DNA from 4 places in the Dehalobacter sp. TBBPA1 genome. Region 1 is predicted to be linked to each of the others. Evidence: riboswitches for the same ligand, from Rfam matches in the RefSeq annotation. Region 1 holds a riboswitch; each other region holds the start of a gene.
What was found. A riboswitch is a leader RNA that binds a small molecule or an ion and turns the genes downstream of it on or off. The one in region 1 is predicted to bind cobalamin.

Region 1 (4,211 bases):
TGGTCAAGGGAACGGCTATGGCGGTCCCGTATCTGTTTTAACGGCTACAGACCCCAACGGTAACATTTTAAAAGTTCGGGTTGTAGGGTATGCTACGGAAACACCATCCTATATTCATTCAGTTTTGAGTGGGGATTTTCTAAAACAATTTACAGGTAAATCTGTAGATGAACCGTTAGAAATTGGTCAGGATATCGACAAAGTGACCAGCGCTACGCTTTCATCAAGAGGAATTACCAATGCAGTCCGTCAGGCTAGTCATGGGTTGGGTAAAAACCAACTTGCTTTGAATATTTCTGAGCCTTCCGAGAATATTAATTTGGGGATCAAAGAAATAGGCTTGGCTTTATTAATATTTGCAACGATTATAGGAGTGCGTTTTAAGATTCCTAAGCTGCGATGGCTGGTTCTTATATGCAGTATATTTTTTACTGGTTTCTGGTTTAACTGTTCAATTTCACTTGCGAACATTGCCAGCGGATTAATGGGATTCTTCACGGCTTTTAAACAAAATCTTTTTTGGTATATTTTAATCGTCGGGATTCCAGTAATTATTTTCTTAAGCGGGAAGAACCTATACTGTTATTGGTTATGTCCTTTTGGAGGGATTCAGGAAATACTGGCAAAAATCGGAGGCGGAAAACTAAAATGTAATCATCATGTAGCAACATGGCTGCAAAAAATAAAATACATGTTAGTTTGGATCGTACTGATTTTAAGCTTTTGCTTTAAATCACCGAGTATAGGAGGCAGTTATGAGCCTTTTGGAGTCCTGTTCGGATTTCAGGGGGTGAGTGTGCAATGGATACTGCTCAGTATTATCCTGGTTGTATCGCTGTTTATTAGAAGATTTTGGTGTTTATATTTTTGTCCGGTCGGGGTGATCAATGAAATCATCATTAAAGCAAGACGATTTGTAAATTCCCTTTTCCAAAAGAAACAGGAACAAGGTATTCTAACGAATAAAGGAAGGTCACTATGAGGCACCTTGGCTCTAAGGAAATATTTTTCTGTACTTTGACAGCGATCATCTTATTTTTAGTTATAATCTTAGTATTTAGCAACATAAAACAACTTTTATAACCATTCACCAGCGTTAATTAAATTGACGCTCGTCGTTAGATGTCCATTATCTGCATACTATATCCACGAAGAAAAATAATATATAATCAAGGTAAGGGTAGTTCTGTCTGCCCATATCTCTAATTATCAGGAGATTTAGGCAGGACAAGGAAACAACATAATTACATTTTCACATATTAATTAGTCTAAGTATAAGGCTAAGTACAAGGGAGTGTAATCATGAGTGATAATGATCTACCATGGCTGAAACACACAAAATTATTCCGGTCGCCAATAGATGGTTGGAAGAAAGTTTTTGCGGATAGAGAAAGATTGTTATATCCCAAAGGAAGCATTATTATTAAACAAGGCATTACGATTGAGAAGCTATTATATATTTTTACAGGGACGGTTGAATATTCGAAAGTTGACGAAGAAGGCAATGAGGTTCTCATTGATGTCTTGGGTGCAAATAATTTATTTATGATTGCGCCATTGTTTACCGGTATTCCCCCTCTCGGTTCATTTACGGCTGTTGAAGACACAGTAGCCGCTGCAATTTCAATTCAGGAAATGAAAAGTTTGATGAAGTCTGATTTTACGCTTACTGAAGAGCTGCTCTACGACCTTTCAATGAAAAGTAATAACCATATAAGCCGGCTGCAGAAACATTACACTTACAAGGTAGACCATAGAATTATCGAAACTTTATGTGCACTTGCAGATCAACAAGGGATGCAACTGTTTATCAATCAACAAGATTTGGCTGAACTTGCAGATACAACAAGAGTAACGGTGTCAAAATTATTTCGCGACTTAAAATCTGAGAACATTATACGGCCAATATATGGAGGGATCATTATACAGGATTATAGCCGTCTAAAAAACTGGCAGAAACATATTTAAAGATCTGTAATTAAGACCAGCTAGTATTTTCTCCTGGCGTCATACGGATATAATATTGGGGATTCAATGAATTTATTATTGATTTGATGAAGAAAAGATATTTTAGGAGGTTATTAAATGCCAACTTATGACTTTATTTGCGAAAAGTGTGGTCACAAGTTTTCTGTTTTTTGTAGTGTTAGTTCAAGAGACAAACAAATATGTCCGCAGTGCGCTGATGATAAAATAACTCAGCGGTTTACAACGGTTAATGCCTATGGAGTTAAAGGTGGTAAAACCTGTTCATCTGGGAAATGTAGTCCTGGCTGCAAATGTTAAAATCTCACCATCTTTTCTCTTGACTTTTCTTCAATTTCATTTAGAATAAGACGTAATAATCATACATTCTTTTTTGGTGTCTCTTATCGAGAAGAATAGGGAATCAGGTGCAATTCCTGGACGGACCCGCCGCTGTAAATAGCTGTGATGACTGTACGATGCCACTGAGAAATCGGGAAGGCACAGAAATCGGTTAAAGCTATGAGTCAGAAGACCTGCCAATGAAGATATCAACATGAAGCAATGGTAAAGTTTCAGTTTGAGAGTTAGTATCTCTCAAAACTGGAACTTTTTTATTTTGTATGCATGTCGTTTACATAGTTTAGATTTTTATATGGAGGCCTTCATCCGATGGAACCTGCGGTACAGCTTAAAATAGAATCTCTTGTATTTCCGCCTGAGACAAACAAAGTGTTAAAAGATATCGACTTAACCATCAATCAAGGAGATTTCATCGCCATTACTGGGGAAGCCGCATCGGGAAAATCGATGTTACTCCATAGTATCACCGGAGCGGCATCTCAATTTTTTAACGGACAGCTAAACGGTACCGTTAGGGTCATGGGGCAAGACATTCATGCGATCCCCTTAGCAAAAATGTGTGATTATATCGGCTATATGATGCAGGAACCGCAAAATCAAATGGTCAGTATCACGGTAGAGGAAGAAGTGGCTTTCGGGATTGCCAATATGGAACTTCCTTGGGATGAAATGAAGAACAGAGTCAAAAAAACTTTACAATTCGTTGGCCTGGAGGGTTTTGAACAAAGAAAGACGGATGGACTGTCCGGCGGCCAAGCCCAAAGAGTAGTATTGGCAAGTATTCTCGCGATGGAAACGCCCATTCTTGTTTTAGATCAGCCCACCGCAGAATTAGACGGAAAAGGAAAACGGGAACTTTATTCCTATATCAGCTATTTAAATAAAGAAAAGGGAATTACCGTGATTATGGTGATGGACCGGGCCTGCGATATTCTTCCCTATACCAACCGTATTCTTATCATGGCTGAAGGAACAATCAGAGAAGAATGCAGCCCTGGTGACTATCAGAAACGCTTCAATCAAACAAGACCAACCCCAAATATGACGGCGGCAAATGAAAAGTTAAATGAGAAATTGAATGAAAAATCGAATCAAAAATCGAATGAAAAATTGATGGAAGTAAAGGATCTGGCCTTTACCTATAAAGGTGGTTTCAAAGGCTGTGAAAATATGAATTTAGATATTAATTGCGGTGATTTTATTGGGGTGATTGGGCTCAATGGTTCAGGGAAAACGACGTTGTTGAAATTAATGGAAGGTTTGCTTATCCCGGATACGGGTGCGATTCGAATCTTTGGCAAACCCCTGACCAAGAGGAACTTAGCAACGATACGCAGTCAAATAGGTTTCCTGTTTCAAAACCCCGATCTTCAAATCTTTGCGAACACAGTAAAAGATGAGGCGGCATTTGTTTTAAGAACAAGAAAACTGCCGGAAGAGGAAATTGCAGAGAAAGTAAATGGGATTTTAGACAAAGTCGGGCTATTGGCATTCGCCGATGTCCACCCGCACAGGCTTAGCCGCTGCCAGCGTCAGAAGCTGGCAATTGCCTCTGTTTTGGTAGGAGGCCCCGAGATTATCATGGCGGATGAACCTACCTCAGGTTTAGATGAAGAACAGAGCGCCCTGATCATGGAGCTGCTCTCTGCATTTCAGCAACAAGGTAAAACGGTTATTCTCGTTACCCATGACCTGGGTTTGGCCAAACAATATGCCAACCGTATTGTGGCAATGCACATGCACCGTCTGGCATTGGATATTCCGGCCCAAGAGATTGGTTCTTTTGAAGAGGTCCTTAAAGACATAGGGTTAGATTTCCAGAAGGAAGGCGTTGCTTATGGCTTTCATTGAAAAAATTGATCCGCGTACGAAGTTGGTATGGT
Region 2 (4,211 bases), 810 kb from region 1:
CCCAGCTTTTTTGCGCTGATGTCTATGATGAGGTTGCTTTCGGACCCCGACAGATGGGTCTAAGTGAAAGCGAGGTTGAACAGAGGGTTAATGATTGTCTAACCTTATTAAGTATTGAAGCTTTTAAACATCGGCAGCCATATCATTTAAGCGGTGGTGAAAAACGCAAAGTTGCTATTGCCTGTGTGTTGGCTTTAAACCCTGAGGTTCTTGTCATGGATGAGCCTATGAATGGGCTCGATCCGAGAACCCAACGCTGGCTTGTCGAGTTTATGGTGAAGTTGAATCAAGCGGGCAAAACACTGCTTATATCTACGCATAATTTAGAATTGGTGCAGGAAATATCCCAGAGGGCGATTTTATTTGACGAAAACCACAGTATTATAGCCGATATGCCAACAGACATATTACTGATGGAAATTGAACTTTTGAAAAAAGTGAATTTGGTTGATGAATATTATCATCGGCATGAAGGGGAACATCACGCCCATTTTCATAACCATAATTATAACTTGTAGTTTTTCATGGATATTTTTAATATTAAGATATTAGTTTGTGATGATGCTATACAAATTTTAGAAAAACGTGATATAAGAACTGTTTCTCGAATCGGTATACAAGATATTTCCAGAAGAAGAAAACCTTGTGCTGGAGAATATCTTTGGTGAAAGGAAAATTGTTAAGGCGAAAATCAAAGGAATGTAACTGGTAGATCATAAATTGTGTTGCAAAAATAGTGGAATCCGGACAAGATCTTTCTTGACGCCAGCGGACTTCAGTCAATTATGGAGGATTATAAGAAAAACCCCGGATTCTATCAGACCCTTACAACGGTAAAAAATGGCGAAGTCCATGCCCAACTGCCTTATAATTTTTATATAACCAATATTGATACGGCGATAGCGGACGCTTATTATATGGGAAAGATACTCTATCCAGAACAATTTAAAGATATCAATCCGGAGAAAAAGGCGGATGAAATCTATAAATTCCTTTTAGGCAAAGAAGTCTATGCCCAAATGGCTAAAGACTATAGCGGCTTTAAGAAAGTAGTGTTGAAGTAGTTATAGAAAGGATGTTTTAAAGGGATCAAATTTGTTGAAAAAAAGAGCATGTTTGGCCTTTAGTCCAAAACAAACATGCTTTTCTCCATGACGGGTCAATATACTGTAAGCAGGTCTTCTGGTTCAAGGTTCATTGCTTTTGAGCTAGTGATACGAATAAATTTTAAGGACTTCAAACAATAAGTCCAAATTTGTTCGTGACATAAGCTCTTTTATAAGATATAATAATAGAAAAATTGAATATGTGGTAATGAGCGATTCTTGCCCGAGGGCAAGAACTGAAAAGGGAAGTCAGTGAATGCTGACGCGGTACCCGCCACTGTACGAGGGAGTCGATCCACAAAAATGTCACTGGGATTTGCCTGGGAAGACGTGAGTCGATGATGATCTTGAGCCAGGAAACCTGCTCTTGCCAGCCGCTACGGCAACCTACGGGATGTTAGGGAGGTGAATACTCTGTGTTTTCTGGATTCTTACCGTTTTTTGATACAGGTTAGACTCTTTACCCTTCCATGGTAAAGAGTTTTTTTGTTTTTCGGATTTTGTTATTAGCTATGGAGGTTTAAATGATCATCCTTCTGGGAGAAACGCCTGCAGCTCGTGAGATTAGTGAACATCTCCAAAACAGGGGGATCAACTTCATCAAGAAGTCTTCTTGGACTGGCAGAGACAACCTGACGCTTCCTTCTGTTATTGTCGATATCAGCCATCCTTCCAGTGATAAGTTTGTTTCGCTAAGTCAATTTTGCAAACAATCCGGAGTCCCTTATCTTAGGTTAGAAAGGCCTGAAACCAATATTCCGGATAGTTCCTTAATTTCTCAGGCATATAATTGGGAGGAAGCGTTGCTTCGTCTGAATGAGCGCATCAGCACATTATACCAGAAAAAAGAACGGCAGGTAAAAGTCTTTATCACTACCGGCAGTCATCAACTGGAGAGTATTGTGCATAGCCCCTTTGCCTCTATGGCCCGTTTCATTGTCCGTGTTCTTCCCGAAGGCTGTCTGGTGCAGAAATGTCAGGATTTAGGCATTCATCCCCGGGACATCCTGGCCATGCAAGGTCCTTTTTCCAAAGATATTAATAAAGCACTGTTTAAGTTTTACGGAGCGGACATCGTTTTGACAAAGGATAGCGGGCTTGCCGGCGGAACGGATACAAAAATATCGTCAGCTTTAGAATTGGGGTTAGAAATTCTGCTGATACGGAAAAATAAAGCTGGCTATGGTTTAATCATGAATAATGTCAACGAATTAACAACATGGCTTGATGAGAACATTTTAAAATGATTAATTTTAAATTTTTGGATAAAAAGAAAGGTGACGCTAATGAATAGTAAAAGAATAATGATGATCGCAAGCATTACGTTAATGCTGATCTTATTGCCTCAAAACGTTTTCGCCATGCATATCATGGAAGGATTTTTGCCCCCGGCTTGGTGTATTTCCTGGGGTGTCCTAACAATCCCGTTTTTAGCTTATGGCTTGTATTCCCTGCGTAAGTTAACGACAGAATCTTCAAAAGTGAAGTTGCTGCTGGCGATGGCCGGTGCGTTTGTCTTTGTCTTATCCTCTCTGAAAATACCCTCCGTTACCGGAAGCTGTTCACATCCCACCGGAACAGGGTTAGGCGCAATTTTATTCGGTCCGGCGATCATGAGTGTCCTTGGCATCATTGTTTTATTATTCCAGGCTATTTTGTTGGCCCATGGAGGGCTTACGACTCTAGGAGCGAATACATTTTCCATGGCGGTTGTTGGTCCGTTTGTAGCCTTTGCTGTTTATCTTATTGTGCTCAAAGCAAAAGGACCCCGGTCACTGGCAATCTTCTTAGCGGCAACACTTGGGGATTTAGCTACCTATATTACAACATCAATTCAGCTGGCACTTGCTTTTCCTGACCCAACGGGAGGGATTACAGTTTCTGCAGCTAAATTTTTGGGTATTTTTGCTGTTACCCAAATCCCCTTGGCAATCAGTGAAGGAATACTGACTGTGATTATCTTCAATGCAATTATGAATTACCTTAAAGGCGATGAACTTCAATCCTTAAAAATATTTTCCAAGGGGGCCGCACGATGAATAATACTTATGATAAACAGGGCAATAAAAAAAGAATTACTACCAATCTTATCTTGATTGTTATTGTTATCCTGCTGGCTGTCATTCCGCTTATTATCGCTAAAGATGCGGAATTCGGCGGAGCGGATGGCCAAGCCGAAACTGCGATTACCGAGATTAACCCTGAATACAACCCCTGGTTTTCTTCAATTTTTGAGCCTCCCAGCGGTGAAATTGAAAGCTTGTTGTTTGCTCTGCAAGCAGCGTTAGGTTCCGGCATTCTCTTTTATGGACTGGGTTACCTGAAAGGGCGCAGTAAAAAAGAAGAGAACAGAAATAAAGCTTAGTGGCAACATCGTAAAGTATGAGTATTCTGCGTAAGAATATAAGCAAAATTCGTATGAAATAAGGAAAAAAGCATGATAAATATTGACAATTACGCCTATGCTTCAAAACTGAAACGTAAAAATCCGATGGAAAAAGTTGCCTTTGCTTTGTTGACCCTGGGTGTCTGTCTTTGGGGGAATTCCATCCTGCTCTCGCTTGTAGTTTTACTGATCATGACGTGGTTGTCCGTCAGGAAGGGTGGGATCCCGCTCCGCTTTTTTCTTAAACTGATGCTCCTGCCGATGTCATTCTTAATCTTGGGAGTGCTTATGATAGCCTTTCAAATCTCAAATGATCCCCAGCAGTTTGTTATGTCTGTGCCGGTGTTCGGTACATTTTTAGGATTTTCTAAAATCGGTATAGAGACAGCCGCACAGCTATTCTTCAGGGCCTTAGGAGCGGTATCCTGCTTATATTATTTGTCCCTGAATACGCCGATGGTTGACCTCCTATCTGTACTGCGGAAGCTGAAATGTCCTAAAATTCTGGTGGAATTGATGAGTTTGATTTATCGGTTTATTTTTGTATTGATGGAAACAGCGGAGACAATGTATACGGCTCAAAATTCCCGCTTAGGTTATTCCAGCCTGAAAGCGGGGTATCATTCGTTGGGGGCTCTGGCATCAACTCTTTTTATCCGGGCCTACAAACGCTCGGATGAGATTTATACGGCCATGGAAGCCAGGGGATATGACGGGGA
Region 3 (4,211 bases), 380 kb from region 1:
TCTTATCCTCCATATCATCAGCGCTCTTCATATGATTTCTCAAACCCGCCACGCACACCATGAAGCGTTTCGCCGGTCAGTTTCAGAAAAACATCTTCAAGATTCGTCGGTCTCAGGCGCTGATAGCTGACAGGAAGGTGTTCACCGGCAATTCTTTGATTCAGGTCGTCAGCCATGGCTGGTCCGTTATCAGAATAGAGGACCAGATCATCACCAATTTGTTGAAAAGATTTCAGCCACTCAGAGCTCCAGTGCAGGAGCTTATTTTGCATATCCGGACTTACCCCGAGTTCCAGCGCATATTGCCCGACATGCTTATCAATAAGATCTTCCGGTACACCTTGCTCGAGGATTTTGCCCTGATTGATGATGATCAGTCGGTCGCAGAGATGACTGGCTTCTTCAAGATAGTGTGTTGTCAGCAGCATGGTCGTACCGCTTTCTTTTAACTGCCGCAGACGCTGCCAGACTATATGACGGGCGTACGGATCAAGCCCGGTGGTTGGCTCATCAAGAATCAATAGCTCCGGACGGTTGATCAACGCTCGTCCAATTGTCAGACGTCGTTTCATGCCGCCGGACAGCTCGTCGACGACCGCATTGGCTTTACTTCGAAGATCCATAAAGTCCAGGATTTCAAAAGCCCGTTCCCTGGCTATACTACGCGGCAGACGGTAATAGGAGGCGTAGACCAGCAGGTTTTCCAGAACCGTCAGTTCCGGGTCAAGGTTATCTTCCTGGGCAACAACACCGAGACGTGCTTTAATTTCCCGGGAATGCTCCGAAATATCTTGGCCGAAAACCGTCAGATGGCCCTCAGTTCTCGGGGACAAGCCAAAAACCATTCTAGCCAGGGACGTTTTGCCGGCACCGTTTGGACCAAGAAGTCCAAAACACTCTCCCTGCCGGACGGTAAAAGAGATCGCATTAACGGCAGTGAAATCTCCGAATCGTTTGGTCAGGTTTTCGGCTGAAATAATATTGGCTGGAAGAGAATAAGACATGAAGAGATACCTCCGTGAATTGCTGTTCTTTTTTCCTAGCGTATCAAAAGGAGGGCAGAAGAGCAAGGCCGCGTCTGTGAAAATATCATGCAGGAGGAGAAGGCTATATGCTGTCCCGCAGATTGCGGGTGGACACGTTGTGCGTCATCTGATATAATATAGTCGCTTAGGTTGCATAATTTTGCAATAATAGGGAAACAGGTGAAATGCCTGTACGGTCCCGCCGCCGTAAGGTGGAGCAGATTCAAAGTTGCCACTGTTTACAATGGGAAGGCTGAATTTGCTTTGAAACCGAGTCGGAAGACCTGCCTGAGCCATTTTGCACTGTTTTCACGGAGGATGAAAGGTGTAGCATACGAATCATGCAGAAGTGTTTTGGACTGTTTGCAGATTGTGTAAGTAAAACCTCTTCCAACCGCCGGTTAGAGAGGTTTTTTGATGTCCATGGAGAGCTTCAATAGAAATGGAGAACAAGTCATGAAAGCAGTTATTCCACGTATTATGTTTGCGGCTGCAGGCAGCAGCAGCGGCAAGACCACAATCACTTGTGCGGTATTACAAGCCCTTCTGGAGCAAGGAGTTAATCCTGCTGCGTTTAAATGTGGGCCGGACTATATTGATCCGATGTTTCATACCGAAGTCATTGGGACAAAATCACGGAATCTGGATTTGTTTATGCTATCGGAAGAGGTATGCCGGTATTTGCTGGTCAAGAATTCCGAACAGTCGCAAATCGCTGTTTTAGAAGGAGTAATGGGTTATTATGACGGGCTAGGCATTGGCAGTACCGTGGCAAGTTCTTACCATTTGGCTGCAGTAACGCAAACGCCTGTTATCCTTATTGCCAATTGTGCCGGTTCAGCAATCTCAATTGCAGCCTTGATCCAAGGATTCTGCCATTTTAGACCGGACAACGGGATCAAGGGCGTTATTCTGAATAATCTTACACCTTCCCTATACCCGCAGTATAAGGAAATGATCGAAAAAGAGACGGATATCCAGGTGGTCGGCTACTTTCCGAAGCTCAAAGAATGCGCGCTGGAAAGCAGGCATCTTGGATTAATTACAGCATCCGAAGTGGAAGACCTACAGCAAAAAATGAAATTACTGGCCATACAGGCCAGAGAATCCATTGATCTGAAACAGCTGCTGCGTATTGCGGGAGGGGCCCCGGAAATAGACTATCATGAGGCCGGGATCGAGAGAATCTCTGCTGTTAAAGTCGCCGTAGCCAGAGATAAAGCCTTTTGTTTTTATTACCAGGACAGCCTCGACCTTTTGGAAACATTGGGAGCGGAACTGCAGTATTTTAGTCCGCTTGAGGATCAAGCTGTACCGGAATGTGACGGACTGATTCTCGGCGGCGGTTATCCGGAATTATATACCGGACAGCTGGCCAGCAATACATCGATGCTGGCAAGCATCAGGCATGTTCTCTCCAATAATACTCCCTGTATAGCTGAGTGCGGCGGGTTCATGTATTTATTGGAACGTATTGCTGACAAGGACGGCAAACCTTATCCAATGGCAGGACATTTAGAAGGGGATGCTGTACTGACGGATAAACTGAACCGTTTCGGTTATATTTCACTGACGGCGCAAAAGGACAACTTGCTGTGCGACAAAGGCGGCAAGATCAATGCGCATGAATTTCATTACTCTGATTCGACAGCCAACGGCAGCAGTTTTACGGCAGTAAATTCATCCGGCAGCAAAACGTGGGACTGCATCCATGCCGATGAGAACCTCGTTGCCGGCTATCCCCACCTTCATCTCTGGGGGAATCCGGAGTTTGCCCGTTCGTTTATCCGGAAATGCCGCAGCTTTCGAACCGCTAGGATGGGTTAGTCAGGCGTGTATAAGCTGGAAAAGTTTGAATCGCTTGATGATCGATAGATGATCGATAATAATAGATAAAGGGATATTTTGGTGAAAGGAAAGAGGCGGTGAGTAAATGTTGGCTTTGGTCAGCGGAGGCGTTGCCAGCGGAAAGTCTGAAATAGCAGAAAACTTAGCTGTCAGTTTGAATAAAGGAAAAATGGCCTATATTGCAACAATGGCTGCCTCAGATGAAGAGTGCTGCAACCGGGTGGTCAAGCACCGTCGAATGCGGGACGGCAAAGGATTCGATACCTTTGAGTTTTCTTACGGACTTTTCGATAAGATCCCTGTTCTCAGCGGCTGCCATACCGCTTTACTCGAGTGCATGGGCAACCTGATTGCCAACGAAATGTATCTGCAGGAGCGCAGCCCGCAGGATACCATTGACTGTATCATCAATGATATCCGGTTGCTATCGGTGACCGTACCGAACACGGTTATCGTAACCAGTACGATATTTGAGGATTTCAAAACCTATGATGATTTTACAGCCGGCTATATCCGTGTACTGGCTGAAATAAATTCAGCAATTGCCGCTGCTGCAGATGTAGTGATCGAATCAGTCTGCACGATCCCGCTTATCCATAAAGGAATGAAGGAGCTTTCCGGTTATGAAAATCTTGTTTGAATCGTTTGTTGCCGCCTTTTCGATGTTCTCTAAAATTCCGATGCCTCAAATCGACTGGAACGAGAAGAACATGCGTTATTCTTTTATCTTCTTTCCTGGAGTCGGGGCTGTCATTGCCTTTGTTATCTGTCTCTTGTTTTTATTGTTGCAATATTTCGGGTTCAGTCCCGTCTTTTTTGCTGCTGCAGCTGTATTTATTAACGTCATGATCACTGGCGGAATTCACCTTGACGGTTATTGTGACACGACAGATGCCTTGAATTCCCATAAGGACCAAGAGGAAAAGCTTCGAATCCTTAAGGATCCTAATGTTGGAGCGTTCGCGCTCATCTATACGTCAGTTGTCCTGCTGCTGCAGTTTGCGGCGTGGTATGAGACGTATCTGACACCTGACTTTTTCTTTCTCGTTCTTGTTTCGTTTATCCTGTCACGATCGATGGCCGCTTTGGCAGTCGTCTGCTTTCCGTGTGTCAGAAATACAGGACTTGCTTCAATCTTTGCAGGTTATGCCTCGAAGAAAACGGTAAGAACCATCATTTGCTTGATCGCTTTATTATGTGTTGCGGCAATGCTGTACGTGAGTGTGATTGTCGGAAGCATTGCAGTTTTATTTATTGTGCTGTCTTTTTACTTATTTTACCTGATGGCCCAAAAGTATTTTGGGGGTATAACCGGTGATCTGGCAGGCTTTTATATTG
Region 4 (4,211 bases), 1.1 Mb from region 1:
AGATTTTCGAAGCTGTTTGAGACCTTTTACTGAATAATCCAGCGGCAGGCCCTTGAATAGAACTTCGCCGCCTGAAGGCTTATTGATGCCGTTAAAGGAAAGCAGCAACGTTGATTTTCCAGCAACGTTGATTTTCCAGCACCGTTGCTTCCGAGGACTGCTGTCGTTTTCCCCTGTTTAATCCCGAGTGACAGGGCCTTTAAGGCCTGGGTTCCATCACTGTAGATGTAGTGGAGATTTCTGACTTCCAAGATATTTTTAGCCTCCACATTTTCAATCAAGCCATTTTCGGCCATTATAGTAAGCCTCCTGTCCATTGTTTGGAAAACAGCGCAACTGCAATCAGGAATAGGTTAATCAGCATAATCGGAATATATTCTGTCCAATGAGTCTCCGCCTGCTCATGGATCACACTGAGCTCACCGTCATATCCCCTGGCTTCAAGCGCAATATACAGTTCATCCGCCCTCTGATAAGACCGGATAAAAAGTGACGAAGCCAGAGCCGCCAATGAACGGTATCCGGAAGAAAGCCCCGCATAGCCCAAGCGGGAATTTTGCGCCGTAAACATGGTGTCTGCCATTTCCAAAAATACAAAAATAAACCGGTAGATCAGTCCCATCAATTCAACCATCAGTCTTGGAACTTTAAGCTTCCGAAGAACTGCCAACAGGTCTACCATTGGTGTACTCAGCGATAAATAATACAGACAGGAAACCGCGCCAAGCGCTTTAAAAAACAAATTTGCCGCACTTAGAATACCGGACTGCGACACCCCGATATACATGCCAAATGCATATACAGAGAATACAAAAACATCTTTGTCCCCTGAAACATTGACCGCAATGGTTAAAACGCCGATCACTAAAAAGGAAAGTGGGACAAGCATCAGTCTAATAAAAATTCTAACAGGTGTACCGCCTTTGCAAACGGTATACCAACCCATGATCAGGAGCGTCAAGATTGACACCGCAACGGAATCAGCCCAGAGACAGACCCCCAAAACCGAAACGGCTAAGACCAGCTTTTTTAATGGATTCGTTTGTTTAAGCCTGGATAAATAAGCGTATTTATCGATGTAAATCATTGTTTACCGGTTCTTCCTTTTTCTTACGACCCCGCAGATAACCTAACCCGTAGCCCAAAACACCTGCTCCGACAGCTGCCTGAAGCGCAAATAACAAGCTTTCAATTTCTCCGCTAGGCGGCTCCCAAATCGGTGAGAACCAGGCCTGGTAATTCCCGTTAAGTTCTGTTATAGCTTGTTCAGCTTGGCTGTCAGCCCCAGCAAATTCCGCATTTTTTTGCACAATGAGGGGCATAACGGCAAGCGCTATGACAATCGTAATTAAAATAATATTTGTGATAATAACCCGATTTTTATTCTTCGGTTTCATCGTTTCTACAGACATTTTCAGACCTCCTTTGAAAGTATTTTTAAGTCTTTAAGCTCATCCCCTGCATAGGATAAAATCGCCTTAAATATCAGCACAGTCAAAATACCTTCACTGATCGCCAATGGTACTTGCGTTAAGGCAAAAATACCTAAAAACTTGGTAAGTGATGCCATAACGCCGCCTGTTTCAGCAGGAAACGCCAGTGCAAGCTGCACCGATGTCGTGACGTAAGTTAATAAATCCCCAAGTGCGGCAGCGAGAAACACGGCAAGCCACTGCGGTCCATTTGCTTTCTTCACAATTTTGTATGTAGCAAAAGCCACCAGCGGCCCCACAATGCCCATCGAAAAAGTATTTGCTCCCAATGTTGTCAATCCGCCATGAGCCAGTAAAACAGCCTGAAACAGCAGTATGATCAAGCCAATTACGGCCATTGCGGTCGGTCCGAACAAGATAGCGCCAAAGCCAACCCCCGTAGGATGCGAACTGCTTCCTGTAACGGAAGGAATCTTCAGGGAAGACAAAACAAAAGCAAAGGCACCTGCCATCGCCAAAAGCATTAATGTTTTGGGATGCTCTCCAACAGTTCTTCTGATAGAAAAAAAACCAGCCAGAACAAAAGGTATTGCCAAAGCACCCCAAGTAATACACCAACCCGCAGGAAGGAAGCCCTCCATGATATGCATGGCATATGTCTGCTGGGGCAAGAACATAAACATAAGTACGAAACCCATTATCCAAATCTTTTTATTTATCATCGTCAAACTCTCCTATATAAGATATGAAACAAAAAACCTCTCAACATCTTACGTCGAGAGGCTCATATGCTAGGAAGTTTTCCTCGGTAGTCTTGCACATACATCCCCCTCTCTATCACTCGTAGAGTATATGGTGAGACACTAAAACAGGTAGGTCTTCTGGCTTAAGCATCATCGATCTTCAGACCTTCCCAGTTTCCCAGTGGTATACCTGAAGAACTCCACTTTCACAGCGGCGTGACCGCGCGGGCTTCTACCCGACTTTCCTTATTCATTGAATGGTACGCTTATCAGTTCCATTCAACACCTGTTCTGTCTATTCAGTTTTAATCCTGATTCATTATATCGCTCTTTCGACAAGGAATCAATATATTAATTGAAGTATCTTTACCTCCATCAATTCTATTTGTGGTAGGGTTCCCCTTTGCTGATCTTGCACGCCCGGTAAATCTGCTCCAGCAGGATAAGCCTGATCATCTGGTGCGGAAAGGTAAGCTTCGAGAACGACCACCGGTAATCGGCGCGTTTTCGGATTTCATCTGCCGTACCAAGAGATCCGCCAATCACAAAAGTGATCCGGCTCTGGCCTGAAAGCCCTCTTTCATCAAACAAAACGGCAAGTTCGGGTGAAGAAAGTTCCTTTCCCAGAAGATCCAGCAAAACCACATAATCCTGAGGTGAAATTAATTTAAGAACCTTTTCAGTTTCTTTCTGTTTTACTCTTGCTTCATCGGCAGCTGATGCCCTTTCGGGGCATGGTTCGTCCTCAACTTCAATCATCTCAAGCCGGATGTACGCGCCAAGACGCTTGGCGTATTCCTTCAGCCCTTCTTTTAAATATTTTTCTTTGATTTTCCCTACCGCTAGAACTTTGATCTGCAGCATGTTTTCTCCAACTCCAGTCACTATGTTTGCGTCCAAACATTTGCAATCAAAAACTTGAAGGTTAAATCTCTCTGATATTGGATTATTTACAATGAAGATTTTTTTCAAAAGTGTCAATAATATTGATGGAGGTGAAAAAAAATGAGCAAAACAAATGAAAGCAAAAAAAAGCTGCTGCAGAATCTAAAAATGGAGGCTGCGGCTGAAATCGGCCATCTTGATTTTGTAAGGGAAAATAACGACCACTATAAAGGCGATGTTACTGCCAGACAGAATGGTCTGGAAGGAGGCCCGATCGGCGGCCAGATGGTCAAAAAAATGATCGCCTATGCCAAACAGCAGATGAAATAGAATAACGGACTCATTTAGTATTCCTAATCTACTTCAATAAATATTCAAAACTTCTTCAGCCTACAATACTGAAGAGGTTTTTTGTTATATAATCTTCTGTTCGGAATACGACTGCTCTGTACCTTCTTCAGTGTTATGCAAAGCTGCCGCTTCCTCGCTGGGTGCAGATTGCATTTGCCCGGCGTTGTTATTCATTTTGTTTCTATTGTTCGTATTGGCATTATTGACTGCTTCCGACCTCTCCATATTTTTGAAAGCGACTGAAAGCATCAGTTTAATTCTGTTGATCTGATTCACCTGGCTGGCACCCGGATCGTAATCGATTGGCACAATATTCGCCAGCGGGTAGTGCCGTTTAAGTTCGCGGACCATCCCTTTACCCGTGATATGATTTGGCAGGCAGGCAAACGGCTGCAGACAGGCAACGTTTGTTGCTCCGCTTTCTATCAGTTCCAGCATTTCTGCGGTCAGGAACCAGCCTTCACCGGTCTGATGTCCGAGATGCATGATCTTGCCGGCCATATCGGCCAACTCATAAATCGATTTGGGAGGATGGAAACGGTTGCTCTTTGCCAAAGTGCGTTTCATTACCCGGCGGTAGTTTTCCAATCGCCAGATAATATAGCGGCTGATAAGCTCGCTTTTCAGTGAGCCAGCGAGTTCTTTTCTTCTGAATATTGTTCCATACGCACAGTACATAAAGAAATCCATCAGATCCGGCAGAACGGCTTCGGCGCCTTCCTTTTCCAGAACATCCACAATAAAATTATTGGCAAATGGATGAAATTTGACGAGGATCTCCCCAACCACCCCGACCTTT

Region 2: linked by a shared signal. The riboswitch ahead of AB3489_RS01135 (precorrin-6A/cobalt-precorrin-6A reductase) and the one ahead of AB3489_RS05220 (ABC transporter ATP-binding protein) in region 1 are both predicted to bind cobalamin.
Region 3: linked by a shared signal. The riboswitch ahead of AB3489_RS07030 (cobyrinate a,c-diamide synthase) and the one ahead of AB3489_RS05220 (ABC transporter ATP-binding protein) in region 1 are both predicted to bind cobalamin.
Region 4: linked by a shared signal. The riboswitch ahead of AB3489_RS14515 (energy-coupling factor ABC transporter permease) and the one ahead of AB3489_RS05220 (ABC transporter ATP-binding protein) in region 1 are both predicted to bind cobalamin.

Annotation. Positions count from the first base shown of each region.
Region 1 is NZ_CP162385.1:1,032,187-1,036,397, forward strand. Features, by position in the region: gene AB3489_RS05205 (4Fe-4S binding protein) at 1-982, shown strand, start outside; gene AB3489_RS05210 (Crp/Fnr family transcriptional regulator) at 1,303-1,968, shown strand; gene AB3489_RS05215 (zinc ribbon domain-containing protein) at 2,086-2,286, shown strand; cobalamin riboswitch at 2,344-2,524, shown strand; gene AB3489_RS05220 (ABC transporter ATP-binding protein) at 2,638-4,179, shown strand; gene AB3489_RS05225 (energy-coupling factor transporter transmembrane protein EcfT) at 4,166-4,211, shown strand, end outside.
Region 2 is NZ_CP162385.1:218,831-223,041, forward strand. Features, by position in the region: gene AB3489_RS01120 (energy-coupling factor ABC transporter ATP-binding protein) at 1-518, shown strand, start outside; gene AB3489_RS01125 (hypothetical protein) at 646-705, shown strand; gene AB3489_RS01130 (hypothetical protein) at 786-1,064, shown strand; cobalamin riboswitch at 1,300-1,490, shown strand; gene AB3489_RS01135 (precorrin-6A/cobalt-precorrin-6A reductase) at 1,631-2,353, shown strand; gene AB3489_RS01140 (energy-coupling factor ABC transporter permease) at 2,393-3,145, shown strand; gene AB3489_RS01145 (energy-coupling factor ABC transporter substrate-binding protein) at 3,142-3,471, shown strand; gene cbiQ (cobalt ECF transporter T component CbiQ) at 3,544-4,211, shown strand, end outside.
Region 3 is NZ_CP162385.1:1,411,090-1,415,300, forward strand. Features, by position in the region: gene AB3489_RS07025 (ABC transporter ATP-binding protein) at 18-1,004, opposite strand; cobalamin riboswitch at 1,156-1,332, shown strand; gene AB3489_RS07030 (cobyrinate a,c-diamide synthase) at 1,482-2,852, shown strand; gene AB3489_RS07035 (bifunctional adenosylcobinamide kinase/adenosylcobinamide-phosphate guanylyltransferase) at 2,959-3,513, shown strand; gene cobS (adenosylcobinamide-GDP ribazoletransferase) at 3,497-4,211, shown strand, end outside.
Region 4 is NZ_CP162385.1:2,972,933-2,977,143, forward strand. Features, by position in the region: partial or broken gene AB3489_RS14500 (ATP-binding cassette domain-containing protein) at 1-296, opposite strand, end outside; gene cbiQ (cobalt ECF transporter T component CbiQ) at 296-1,087, opposite strand; gene AB3489_RS14510 (energy-coupling factor ABC transporter substrate-binding protein) at 1,071-1,412, opposite strand; gene AB3489_RS14515 (energy-coupling factor ABC transporter permease) at 1,415-2,155, opposite strand; cobalamin riboswitch at 2,287-2,481, opposite strand; gene rlmH (23S rRNA (pseudouridine(1915)-N(3))-methyltransferase RlmH) at 2,558-3,037, opposite strand; gene AB3489_RS14525 (alpha/beta-type small acid-soluble spore protein) at 3,182-3,391, shown strand; gene AB3489_RS14530 (acyl-CoA dehydratase activase-related protein) at 3,476-4,211, opposite strand, start outside.